4 regions of the Mesorhizobium sp. WSM4935 genome follow, and region 3 is predicted to be linked to each of the others. Evidence: predicted binding sites of a transcription regulator. Region 3 holds the regulator's gene; each other region holds the start of a gene.
The links. Region 3 encodes LexA, which represses DNA repair genes until DNA is damaged. Its sites were predicted from a motif close to TGTTCNNNNTGTGTTCNG; they were not measured.
Positions count from the first base shown of each region.

Region 1: the regulator LexA is predicted to act here: its motif matches at 1,017-1,034, upstream of P9273_RS27450 (helicase-related protein).
Region 2: the regulator LexA is predicted to act here: its motif matches at 1,956-1,973, upstream of P9273_RS15980 (PA0069 family radical SAM protein).
Region 4: the regulator LexA is predicted to act here: its motif matches at 1,729-1,746, upstream of P9273_RS23880 (ATP-dependent helicase).

Region 1 covers NZ_JARTVR010000017.1:5,264-8,472, forward strand. The annotation lists gene phbB (acetoacetyl-CoA reductase) at 1-482, shown strand, start outside; gene P9273_RS27450 (helicase-related protein) at 1,200-3,209, shown strand, end outside.
Region 2 covers NZ_JARTVR010000005.1:284,168-287,376, reverse strand. The annotation lists partial or broken gene P9273_RS15985 (ribonuclease HII) at 1-532, opposite strand, end outside; gene P9273_RS15980 (PA0069 family radical SAM protein) at 727-1,881, opposite strand; gene P9273_RS15975 (glycosyltransferase) at 2,030-2,533, shown strand; gene P9273_RS15970 (hypothetical protein) at 2,716-3,209, shown strand, end outside.
Region 3 covers NZ_JARTVR010000003.1:386,915-390,123, reverse strand. The annotation lists gene P9273_RS09900 (ComEC/Rec2 family competence protein) at 1-1,663, shown strand, start outside; gene lexA (transcriptional repressor LexA) at 1,657-2,397, opposite strand; gene P9273_RS09890 (molybdopterin molybdotransferase MoeA) at 2,514-3,209, opposite strand, start outside.
Region 4 covers NZ_JARTVR010000012.1:111,053-114,261, forward strand. The annotation lists gene P9273_RS23880 (ATP-dependent helicase) at 1-1,703, opposite strand, end outside; gene P9273_RS23885 (hypothetical protein) at 1,903-2,070, opposite strand; gene P9273_RS23890 (hypothetical protein) at 2,205-2,387, shown strand; gene P9273_RS23895 (LysR substrate-binding domain-containing protein) at 2,675-3,209, opposite strand, start outside.

The DNA.
Region 1 (3,209 bases), on a different contig from region 3:
ATGCCGGCATCACCCGCGACGCCATGTTCCACAAGATGACGCCCGCGCAGTGGAAGGACGTGATCGACACCAATCTCTCGGGCGTCTTCAACATGACGCATTCTTTGTGGAGCGGCATGCGCGACCGCAAGTTCGGCCGCGTCATCACCATCTCCTCGATCAACGGCCAGAAGGGCCAGGCCGGCCAGGCCAACTACTCCGCCGCCAAGGCCGGCGACATCGGCTTGTCCAAGGCCCTCGCCCAGGAAGGCGCCCGCGCCGGCATCACAGTCAACGTCATCTGTCCGGGCTATATCGCCACCGACATGGTCAAGGCGATCGACGAGAAAGTGCTCAGCGAGCGCATCATCCCGCAGATCCCGGTCGGCCGCCTCGGCGAGCCGGAAGAGATCGCGCGCTGCGTCGTCTTCCTGGCTTCCGACGAGGCCGGCTTCATCACCGGCTCGACCATCACCGCCAATGGCGGCCAGTATTTCGCCTGACCCCGGTACTTCGCTCGGCATCATTCGTCGCCGGGGCGCCCCCGGCACCGGAGCCGCCTTTTTTGTCCGCCGGCCGGGCCGGCGTGACACCTTGCCTCAATTCGGCACGCAAAAGTTAACGGCCGCTGCACTTCTTGTGCGCAAGTGTCCACACAACCTGTGAATTATCGGTGGGCGAGCTGTGGATAACACCATATTTAGGGGTGAACAAACCGGGAAAACCGTCGCATCGCTGATTCGTCGCCGATTCGTTCCGGCTTTGGCCGAAAAGTTAACGGCGAGCAGCCCGAGCATCGCTGAAATCGTAAAAAGCGATTAAGAAAGTTCAACAATTTCATAATCTTGACCAAGCACCCCAAGCCGGCCGCGACCGGTCACCGGCAAAGGTTAACGACGGCCTGGCTCCAGCGAAGGCGAAGCATGAATTGGGCCAATCTCCCCGATTCAGCATGTGGTGAGACTCACCGTCAAAAACTCCACATATAGCCGTGAACAAAACCTGAATCAGAACGAGTCAGCGATTCGTCGCCGATTCGTTCCAGACTCGTTCCAGCCGTTAACGACAGCCGGTTTTTGACCGGCTGCCGCTTCCAGCCTGCCCCCAGAAGAACATTCCGCTTTCGCTCGGGCTCCTAAATCCCTATGTGTCGGCTGTCACACGCGGCGGCGCCGCCGCGCCTCCGACCAGAAGCGGCAGAAAGTCTTATTTCCGAGCCGATGAACATCCAGCCGAAACACTCCCAGCCGCTGATCCTTTCGGGCCGCGACGTGACGGCCGTGCTAGGCCCCACCAACACCGGCAAGACCCATCTTGCCATCGAGCGCATGGTCGCGCACGAAACCGGCATCATCGGCCTGCCGCTGAGGCTGCTTGCCCGCGAGGTCTATGCGCGCGTCTGCGAGAAGGTCGGCGCCCCCAAGGTGGCGCTGATCACCGGCGAGGAGAAGATCGTGCCTGCCGGCGCGAAATATTCGGTCTGCACGGTCGAGGCAATGCCGCGCGAAACCGACGCCGCCTTCGTCGCCATCGACGAGGTGCAGCTGGCCGGCGATCTCGAGCGCGGCCATATCTTTACCGACCGCATCCTGCATCTGCGCGGCCGCCAGGAGACGCTGCTTCTGGGCGCCGCCACCATGCACGGCATCCTGCAGAAACTGCTGAAGGGCGTATCCGTGGTCACGCGGCCGCGCCTGTCGCACCTTGCCTATGCCGGCTCGAAGAAGCTCACCCGGCTGCCGCGGCGCACGGCGATCGTCGCCTTCTCGGCCGACGAGGTCTACGCCATCGCCGAACTGATCCGCCGCCAGCAGGGGGGTGCCGCCGTCGTGCTCGGCGCGCTTTCGCCGCGCACCCGCAACGCGCAGGTCGAGATATTCCAGTCCGGCGATGTCGACTATCTCATTGCTACCGACGCCATCGGCATGGGTCTGAACCTCGACCTCGATCACGTCGCTTTCGCCCAGAACCGCAAGTTCGACGGTTATCAATACCGCAACCTGACCGCCGCCGAGCTCGGCCAGATCGCCGGCCGCGCTGGCCGGCATCTGCGCGACGGAACCTTCGGCGTCACCGGCCAGGTCGACCCGTTCGACGAGGATCTGGTGCAGAAGATCGAGGCGCATGATTTTGATCCGGTGAAGGTGCTGCAATGGCGCACCGCCGATTTCGATTTCACCAGCCTTGACGCGCTGAAGCGCTCGATCGAGGCCAGCGCGCCGGTCGAAGGCCTGACCCGCGCGCTGCCGGCGGTGGACGCACAGGCCCTGGAGCACCTGTCGCGCGACGGCGACATCCGCGCTTTGGCCACCGGCAAGGAGCGGGTGGCGCTGCTTTGGGAAGCCTGCGCGCTGCCCGACTACCGCAAGATCGCGCCCGCGCAGCATGCCGACCTCATCGCCTCCATCTATATGGACCTTGCGCGCCATGGCCATGTTGATGAGAATTACATGGCCGAGCAGGTGCGGCGCGCCGACACGACGGACGGCGACATCGACACGCTGTCGCACCGGATCGCGCAGATCCGCACCTGGACTTTCGTCTCCAACCGGCCGGGCTGGCTGGCCGATCAGCTACACTGGCAGGAAAAGACACGCGAAATCGAAGACAGATTGTCGGATGCGCTGCATGAGCGGTTGACGAAACGCTTCGTAGACCGCAGGACTTCCGTCCTCATGCGGCGCCTTAGAGAAAATACCATGCCTGAAGCCGAAATCAGCCCTACCGGAACCGTCCTCGTCGAAGGCCATCATGTCGGCGAGTTGCAAGGGTTCCGCTTCACCGCCGACCAGAGCGCCGGCGGCGAGGACGCCAAGGCGGTGCGCACCGCCGCCCAGAAGGCGCTCGCGGCCGAGTTCGACGCGCGCGCCGAACGCTTTGCCGCTTGCGCCAATGGCGACCTGGCGCTGGGCTCGGACGGCGTGCTGCGCTGGATCGGCGCGCCGATCGGCACGCTGGTCGCCGGCGACGAGGCGCTGAAACCGCGCCTGGTCCTGCTTGCCGACGAGCAGCTGACCGGCCCTGCCCGCGACAAGGTCGCCGCGCGCGCCGAGCGTTTCGTCAACTTCCAGATCGAGTCGCTTTTGAAGCCGCTGGTCGACTTGAAGAATGCCGACCAGATCACCGGCATAGCGCGCGGCATCGCCTTCCAGCTGGTCGAGCATTTCGGCCTGATCAACCGCCGCGACATCGCGGAAGAGATGAAGTCGCTCGACCAGGAAGGCCGCGCG
Region 2 (3,209 bases), on a different contig from region 3:
CGTGATGTCCACCGCAGCCGCACATCATGCGGTCGCGCATCACCTTGGCGACGATCGACGCGGCGGCGATCGATTGCGAGCGCTGGTCGCCTTTGATGAGCGCCCGGCCTTCGCAGGCGAGACCAGGGGGAACGTCGCGGCCGTCGGCCAGGGCGAGCTTCGGTTGCAGCGAGAGGCCCGCGGCGGCACGGCGCATCGCTTCGAGGCTTGCCTTCAGGATGTTGCTGTTGTCGATGCCTTCGGCGCTGATCGAGGCCATCGAGACACTCAGCGCCGAGCCGAGGATCTTGAGGAACAGCGCCTCGCGCTGCAAATGGGTGAGGCGTTTGGAATCGTCGAGGCCTTCCGGAATATTGGCGGGATTGAGCACCACCGCGGCGGCCACCACCGGACCCGCCAGCGGACCGCGGCCTGCCTCGTCCATGCCGGCGACCGGCCACAGCCCGTCGGCCATCGCCTTGGTCTCGATCGAGAAGTCGGGCTTCTCGACCATTTCAAAGAGAAGCGGAGAATCGGAACGCGGGCGAGCCATGGTGCGGCGAGGTTCGCATCGGCTCCGATTCTCCGCAAGTCCTTCCGGGTCGGATGGGGCGTCGGACCGGGAAGGCACCGTCTCACGGCCGGGGGACAAGGGCCGGACGGAATTTCGAAACAAATCGCAATTCCAGACGGAAATTCGCTTTGCCTGGAATTGCTTAACGCCGGCCGTCATGGCCGGTGCTGGCGTCAAAGCAGCATCAGCTGCTCGCCGGCGCCGGAACCTGCGACGAATTGGTCGGTGCGAAGCTGTCGTCGCTCGACATTGAGGCGGAGCCGCTTGGCGGCGATCTCGAATCGCCGGCCGATCTGCCAGGCATAGGGACCGGCGCCCTTCATGCGCTTGCCCCATTCCGAATCGTAATCCTTGCCGTCGCGCATCGACCGGATCAGCGACATCACATGCCGGTAGCGGTCCGGATAATGCCGCAACAGCCAGTCCTTGAAGATCGGCGCCACCTCGAGCGGCAGGCGCAGGATGACGTAGCCGGCCTCACGCGCGCCGGCGGCCCTGGCCGAATCGAGGATGCGCTCCATCTCCGGATCGTTGAGACCGGGGATGATCGGCGCCACCATCACCGATGCCGGAATGCCGGCATCCGAAAGCTGCCTGATCGCCTCCAGCCGCTTCGTCGGCGTCGACGCGCGCGGCTCCATGGTTCTCGCCAGCATCCGGTCCATCGTCGTCACCGACAGCGCCACCTTGGCAAGACCGCGCTCGGCCATGCGCGAAAGAATGTCGATGTCGCGCGTGACCAGCGCCGACTTCGTGACGATGCCGACCGGATGGCCGCGCGCCTCGAGCACTTCCAGAATCTCGCGCATGATCCGGTATTGCTTCTCGATCGGCTGGTAGGGATCGGTGTTGGTGCCGATGGCAATCGTGCGCGGCTGATAGCCCGGCTTCGACAATTCCCGGTCCAGCATGCGCGCCGCATCCGGCTTGGCGAACAGCTTCGATTCGAAATCGAGCCCCGGCGACAGGCCCATGAAGGCATGCGTCGGCCGGGCAAAGCAATAGACGCAGCCATGCTCGCAGCCGCGATAGGGATTGATCGAACGGTCGAAGGAAATGTCGGGCGACTCGTTGCGCGTGATGATGGTGCGCGGCTTTTCGACCTGCACTTCCGTCTTGAACGGCGGCAGCTCCTCCAGCGAGTTCCAGCCGTCGTCGAACACATGCCGGCTGACCGGCTCGAACCGGCCGGACGGGTTGATGCCGGCCGAGCGGCCGCGATTCCGGTCGGGCCGCACGCGCATGCCACTCTGCTCGATCATCGCGTTCGCCATCTCGGCTCTTCCTGCTCCGAAAGCGGCAATGTCGGCGCGCACGATCTGTTCCATTTTCGCCCTCTCCCAAGGACTGTCGGCAGGCTTTCGAATCGCTCTGTTCATGAAACTATTCCTATTTTGCCGATGAGAACAAAGCAAGAACTTTTTCGCTGGAACGCGCAACTGGCGCATCGCCGCGCTTTCCGCTATTCGGCTAAAAATGCTCAGCGTTGTCATCGAAACCAAGAACGACGAGGAGGGGCTCGCCCGTACGCTCGCCTCGCTGGTCGGCGCCGCGGTCGAAGGGGTGGTGCGCGACGTGATCGTCTGCGATCAAGGCTCGACCGACCAGACGCATCGGGTGGCCGAGCATGCCGGCTGCCATCATGTGACCGGCGGGATCGCCGTGGGCATCGGCCAGGCCAAGGGCGATTGGCTGCTGTTGCTGGAACCCGGCGCTCGGCTCGCCGAGGGCTGGATCGACGAGGTCGTCGCCCATACGGCGAGACAGACCATGCCGGCGCGATTTTCGCGCGCCCGCGCCGATCGCGCGCCTTTCCTGGCTCGCATCTTTTCAGGCAATCGTGCGCTGGCCGAAGGTCTCGTCATCAGCAAGCGGCAGGCTTTGGCTCTGGCAAAGAGCGCGCGCAGCGCCGAAGCCCTGGCGCGCGGCCTGGCGACCAGGCGGTTAAACGCCGAAATCTGGGTGGCGCCGCCGAAGTGAGGCCGGCAACGGCTTTCTTCCCAGGTGCGAAGGGCAGATCCGGTAAAATTCACCACATCGATCTTTTGTGCGTTGCACAAAATTCAACACCGGATTAGCATTCCTTAATATGGGGCATTGGGGATTGGGCAAGTTCGAAGCGGTAGGCGGCCGATGGCGGACGCCGCGGATGCGAGGATCCGATGGACTCTTCCACCCCCGACAAGTCTGGCGCAACCAGTCTGGAAGTCGCAACCAGTCTGGAAGCCATTGCCCGCAGCGGCAGTTTGTTCAGGCGCATTGCGGTGCGCATCCCGACCTACATGAAGGATCTTCGCGAAAACCCGGCCTGGCTGCCGATGTTCGTTTTGGCGCGAACCATGCCAGGGCGCCGCATGCACTGGCTGGGCGCCAAACGAGCCCGCCCTCTCGACAATGCGGCAGAGACGATGTTCGTCGGCACCGACCGTGCGGCGGCGGTCGAGGCTTTGCGCGCCGAAGGCCTGTTTTCGGGCTTGATGCTGCCCTCCGCGATCCATCAGGAAATCGCCGCCTTCGCGCAGCGTACACCTTGCTTCGGCAATTTCGACCGCCGCCTTGAATTCATGCCGGGCGACCATGCCGAGGCCGAGAAGCGCTTCGGCCGCTCGCTGCTCAGCGGCCATTATTTCGAGCGCATCCTGGATTGCCCGGCAGC
Region 3 (3,209 bases):
TTTCCTGGGCGACCCGAAGCTGGTTGCGCCGGTGGAGGCGCCTTTCGGCGCGCGCGTCGCCTCGGCAGTCGAAAACGCGCGCGAAGGGATCGCCGATCACATCAGGAGCAGCATAGGCGGGTCCGAGGGCGAGATCGCGGCGGCGCTGATCGTCGGCGTGCGCGCCGGCATTCCGGAAGCGATCAACGAGTCGATGCGGCGCACCGGCATCTACCACATCATCTCGATCTCCGGTCTGCACATGGCGCTAGTCGCCGGCACGATCATGGTCCTTTTGCGCGGCGCCTTCGCGCTGCTTCCGGATTTCTCTTCGCGCCGGCCGGTGAAGAAATATGCCGCCGGAATCGCGCTCATCTCGATCGCCGCTTACCTCGTCATCTCGGGCATCGTGGTGGCGGCCGAGCGAAGCTTCATCATGCTCGCCGTGATGCTTGCCGCCGTGCTCTTCGACCGTGCGGCGCTCACCATGCGCAACCTGGCGATCTCGGCTATCGCCGTGATCCTTGTCTCGCCGCACGAAGTGGTCGGCCCGAGCTTCCAGATGTCCTTCGCCGCCACCGCCGCCCTGGTCGGCGCTTATGCCGGCTTTGCCGACTATCGCGCCGGCAAAACGATCGCGCCGCCGGCAAAGCGTTCGTTCCTCGGGTTCCTGTCGCGAAAACTGGCGGTTGGCGTAGGCGGCGCCGCCGTGACGTCGCTCATCGCGGGCAGCGCGACATTGCTGTTTGCGATCTGGCATTTCCAGCGCGTGTCGCCGCTCAGTCTGCTCGCCAATCTGGCGGTCATGCCGATCGTGTCACTGATCGTCATGCCGTTTGCCGTGTTGAGCGCGCTGGCCATGCCCTTCGGTTTCGACGGCCCGTTCCTCTTTGTGATGGGCAAGGGACTGACGGCGATGATCGCCATTTCGGCATGGATCTCCGAACGCTCACCGGTCGACGCCGTCGGGCTGATCTCGATCCAGTCGGTGCTGCTGGCGACGATCGCGCTGGTCATTGCGACAATGGCCACCACCTGGCTGAGGCTTGCCGCCGTTCCCTTCGCGCTTGCCGCGCTGCTGGCCATTCCGCATGTCCGCACGCCGGACGTGCTCATTTCGGAGGACGCGCATCTGGTGGCGATGCCGATCGGCGGTGGCGAGCTTGCCGTCAATCGTGCACGCGCCAACGAGTTCACCACCGACAATTGGAAACGGGCGCTGAAAGCCGAGGAAATCGTGCCGCCGGAGACGTTCGCCAAAGATGCGCTGAACATCGTCGATCCCGTCGATCTGCCGCCCGGCTCGCCCTTCTACTGCACGGGTGATCTTTGCATCGGCCGGCATCCGTCCGGCGCCATCGTCGCACTCGCCGAAACCCGCGACAGCGCCCGGCCGGCCTGCGGCTTTGCCGACCTCGTCGTCATCAACGACGCCACCGCCTACAACCCCTGCCGCGATCCGCGCGTGCTCGTCGTCACCAAGCGGCAGTTGGCGCGCGACGGCAGCGCCGCCGTCTTCTTCGATCCCCAATCGGCAACCGCGCGACCGGCCATCCAATATGCTGTCGAGCAGCCGTACCGGCCTTGGCACGAACAGCGCAAGTATACCCGCGAGGCGAGAGGACTGCCGCCTTATCAAAAGCCTGAGCGGACGGATGCGAAACCTTCGCAACCGGATCAGTAGCGGCGGATCAACCCGACGAGCTTGCCCTGCACCTTCACCCGATCCGGTCCGAAGATGCGGGTCTCGTAGGCCGGGTTGGCAGCTTCCAGCGCGATCGAGGCACCCTTGCGGCGGAAGCGCTTGAGCGTCGCTTCCTCATCATCGACCAGCGCCACCACGATCTCGCCCGGGCTTGCCGTGTTGGCGTTGCGGATGATCACGGTGTCGCCGTCGAAGATGCCGGCCTCGATCATCGAGTCGCCTTTGACCTCCAGCGCATAATGCTCGCCGCCGGCGATCATGTCCGGCGGCACCGTGATCGAATGCGTCTGGTGCTGGATGGCGTCGATCGGCACACCGGCGGCGATGCGACCCATCACCGGAATGGATACGGCCGAGCCGGCATCGTCGTCGTTGCTTGGCGTCGGGGCGCGCGATGGCGCAGCCGGCTTGACCTGACGGCTGAGATTGTTCTGACCCAAGCTGCCCTGGATGACGCTTGGCGAAAACTTCTTCGCCGCATTGAGGCCGGGTGCGATCGAGTCGGGCAGGCGCAGCACTTCCAGCGCGCGCGCCCGGTTCGGCAGCCGGCGAATGAAACCGCGTTCCTCCAACGCCGTGATCAGCCGGTGGATGCCGGACTTGGAGGCGAGGTCGAGCGCTTCCTTCATCTCGTCGAAAGACGGCGGAATCCCGCTTTCCTTCAGCCTTTCGTGGATGAACATCAGAAGTTCATGTTGTTTGCGCGTCAGCATGGCGGCCCCCACGGGTTCTGAAACCAGAATCAGAAAAACAAACCCAGAACAAACACTATCTGTTCCAGTTGTGTTCCGCAACCGTTTAAAGTTTAGTGAATTCGTTGACGATTTGTTCAGCGTAACATCAGAACGCTGCATTCGGCGCCGGTCTCGGCTGCCGGCGCGAAGGGCTCGCGCACGATCAGGCCGTTGGCGTCGGCGAGCGTTCTGAGCATCGAGGAGTCCTGGATGCCGAACGGGGTCGCGACGAGCGTGCCGGCGTCCTCGCGTATGACGGCGCGCACATAGTCCTGCCTGAGGTCGTTGGCCTGCATCGCTGCGCCCAGCCGGGCCGTTCGCAGGTTCTGCCTGTGGTCGCGGCCACCGAGCCTGGCAAGCAGCGGCTTCAGGAAGAGCTGCGAGCAGACGATGCTGGCCACCGGGTTGCCGGGCAGGCCGATGCAGCGGACATTGCCAAGGCGGCCGAACATCAGCGGCTTGCCGGGGCGCATGGCGATCTTCCAGAAGTCGAGCCGCATGCCTTCACTGGTCAGCACGTCATGGATCAGGTCGTGGTCGCCGACCGAGGCGCCGCCGAGCGTGACGATGACATCGGCGTTCGCCTCGACTGCTTTCCGGACCAGCGCCGCGATCGCTTCCTTGCGATCGGCGGCGATGCCGAGATCGAGCGCACGCGCGCCGACCGACTGGGCGGCGGCGGCGACGCCATAGGCGTTGGACGAAATGATCTGATCAGGGCCGAGCGCGCTGCCCGGCGGCAACAGTTCATCGCCGGTGGCGATGATCGCGACCAGCGGCCGGCGCACGAC
Region 4 (3,209 bases), on a different contig from region 3:
ATGAGGTAATCCTCGTCGCGATGCGGCGGCCCGGCCTGGTCGCTTGTGGCGTCGGGCGGATCGAGGGTGAGCTCGGTCAGGAAGCGCTCGCGCGACGGATAGGTCGATGCGATCTGTTCGAGCTGGATGAGATCGGCGCGTCGCGTGATCGCGTCCTCATGGATGCGCTCCATATGCGGCTCGTACCAGAGCCTGATCCGTTCCAGATCCGCCGGCCATTTGGCGCCGGCGCGCAGCCCGCTATAGATGTCGAGGAACACCGGCCAGTCCTGCGCGGCGCGCTGCGGCGGCCGGAACCGGGCAAGGCCCAGCGTCTCGTCCAGCGATGTCGCCATGGCATCTACGATCTGCGAGGCGGCGGACGGGCCGATCCCCGGCATGAGCTGCAGCACGCGGAAACCGGCGACGCGGTCGCGCGGGTTCTCGGCGAAACGCAGCATTGCCAGCATGTCCTTCACATGCGCGGCGTCGAGGAATTTCAAGCCGCCGAACTTGACGAAGGGGATGTTGCGGCGCGTCAGTTCCACCTCCAGCGGTCCGCTGTGGCTCGAGGTCCGAAACAGCACCGCCTGTGCCTTCAGCGCCGTGCCGGCCTCGCGTTCGGCCAGGATCGCTTGGCAGACATAATTGGCCTGCTCGGCCTCGTCGCGCACGCTGACCAACTGCGGCTTGTGCGAGGACCGGCGCTCGGTCCAGAGGTTCTTGGTGAAGCGCTCGCTGGCCTCGCCGATCACCCTGTTGGCGGCGGCCAGGATCGTCTCGGTCGAGCGGTAATTGCGCTCCAGCATGACGATCTCGGCGCCTTGCACGAACTGCTTGGGGAAATCGAGGATGTTGCGCACTTCCGCCGCGCGGAAGGAATAGATCGACTGCGCGTCGTCGCCCACCACGGTGAGCCCGGCGCCGTCGGGCTTCAGCGCGAGCAGGATCGAGGCCTGCAGCCGGTTGGTGTCCTGGTATTCGTCGACCAGCACATGGTCGAAGCGGGAACCAAGATGCGCGGCGATCTCCGGCTCGGCCGCCATCTGCGCCCAGTAGAGCAGGAGATCGTCGTAATCGAGCACGTTCTGCGCCTGCTTGGCCTCGACGTAGGCCGCAAAGAGTTCCTTCAACTGGTCCGCCCATGCCGCGCACCAGGGGAAGGCGGAGCCCAACACTTCGCCGAGAGGGGACTGCGCGTTCACGGCCCGCGAATAGATCTGCAGGCAGGTGCCTTTGGTCGGAAAGCGGCCTTCGGTCTTGGAGAAACCCAGCTCGTGCCGGGCAAGGTTCATCAGGTCGGCCGAATCCTCGCGATCGTGGATGGTGAAGGCGGGATCGAGCCCGATCTGCTCGGCATAATCGCGCAAAAGCCTTGCGCCGATGCCGTGAAACGTGCCGGCCCAGGCCAGCGCGTCGGCGATGATCGCCGCGTCGCGCCCCAGCACCTCGCCGGCGATGCGCTCCACCCGCTTGGCCATCTCGGCCGCGGCGCGGCGCGAGAAGGTCATCAGCAGGATGCGGCGCGGATCGGCGCCCTTGACGATGAGATGCGCGACGCGATGCGCCAGCGTGTTTGTCTTGCCGGAGCCCGCGCCCGCGATCACCAGCAGCGGCGTCGCCACCTTGCCGTCACCATGCACCACCGCCAGCCGCTGCTCGTCGTTCAGCCGGGCAAGATAGGCGGGTGTCTCGAAGGACGAATCACGGGCGGCGATGTTCATCGCCCATCAAGCATCGTTTCCGCTTTGTTCGCAATAATTTCCTCGCTCCGCAAGCGGGAGAGGTGGCCGGAGAGGGGGCTGCGCCCGCATTCAAGAAATGCGTTCACTGGAAGGGATATTCCCAGCCGAAAGAGCGTATTCCCCAATCCGTCTTCGGCTTCGCCCGGCCGCCTTTCCTCCGCCGAGGCGGAAAAAACCGCTACCGCTTCGGTTCCACCCCCATCGCCGCCGACTGCCGCCGCAGCCTGCGCCTTTCATCGCCCGGCATATCCAGCGGCGTGACGTTTCCGGGCACCTCGTCGATGATCCTCACGGCGACGCGATAGGCGGTGTAGGCAAAAAGGCCGACAAGCAGCAGACGGACCATGATCACTTCCTCGTTGCGTTCGATTGGCTCGGGATTTCAACCGGACGCGGGCCGGTTGGTTCCCCGCGCCACGCAACCAAACCGCCACCGCCTCGTTTGCCCTTCATGAAAGGGGCGAACGAGAGGAGGTCGTCATGAAGAAACTTCCTGTGCTGCTGGCTCTCGCGGCAGGGCTCGTGCTCGCCGCCTGCGACAACAGCGTGCAGCCCACCAAGGCGCCGGGCGATGAAGTCAACCAGAACCCTCAGGTCGACAAGAACCCGGTGCCGAAATCGACCACCGGCGGAGACCAGCAGGGTACGGCGCCGAAGCAATAGGGCAGGGGGCGGGTCGAGTTATCGTCGGCCTTAAACGTCAAGTTATCGCCGGCCGAAACGAAGAAGGCCGGCGCTGCTTGGGAGGAAGCTCGGTAGCGCCGGCCAAGCGGGAAAATCAGGCCCGCCGCACGATCCAACATAGCTGAGTCTCCGCTTTGCGTCATGGCGTGATCGCGGTAGCCGGCTATTAAGCCTCAGGGGAAACGGAAAACCCGAATTCAGGAAGGCACCGTCGCAGCGCCCCCGGTCCCGCGTTCGTTCAAGCGAGCATTGTGCAAGAGTGATCTTCACGCCATCGCCGAGCGCCTCACCGGCACGTTGGCGACCTCCATGTCCAACTGGCGCTGCGTTAGCGCCGCCTCGGCCATGATCCAATGCTTGAACAGCTCCACTTTGCGTGCGCCGAGCGCCTTGATGGGGCTGACGAAATACCATCCGGCCGTGTTGGGATGGTGGACCGCGAAGGGCGCAACCAGCCGTTCGGCGCGGATGTCGCTTGCCATATAGGCGCGGTTGGCGACGGCAAAGCCCATCCCCGCATTGGCCGCTTCGTAGGACATCATGCAGGAATCGAAATAGACGCTCCTGGTTTCGCCCAGCACGAAGCTCGCGCCGGCAAAGCCCAGCCATGACTGCCAGTTCTGCGTGCACGTGTCGGAGTGCAGCAGTGTGAAATAGCGCAGGTCCTCCGGCGTCACCTTCGACAGCGGCTTGTCGCCCAGCACCTCATGGAAGAGCTTGCGGCTGCAGACCGGCGTCAGATCTTCCTTGAACAGCAGCTCCGAGGTGAGGCCGGGAAAATTGCCGTCTCCATAGCGGATT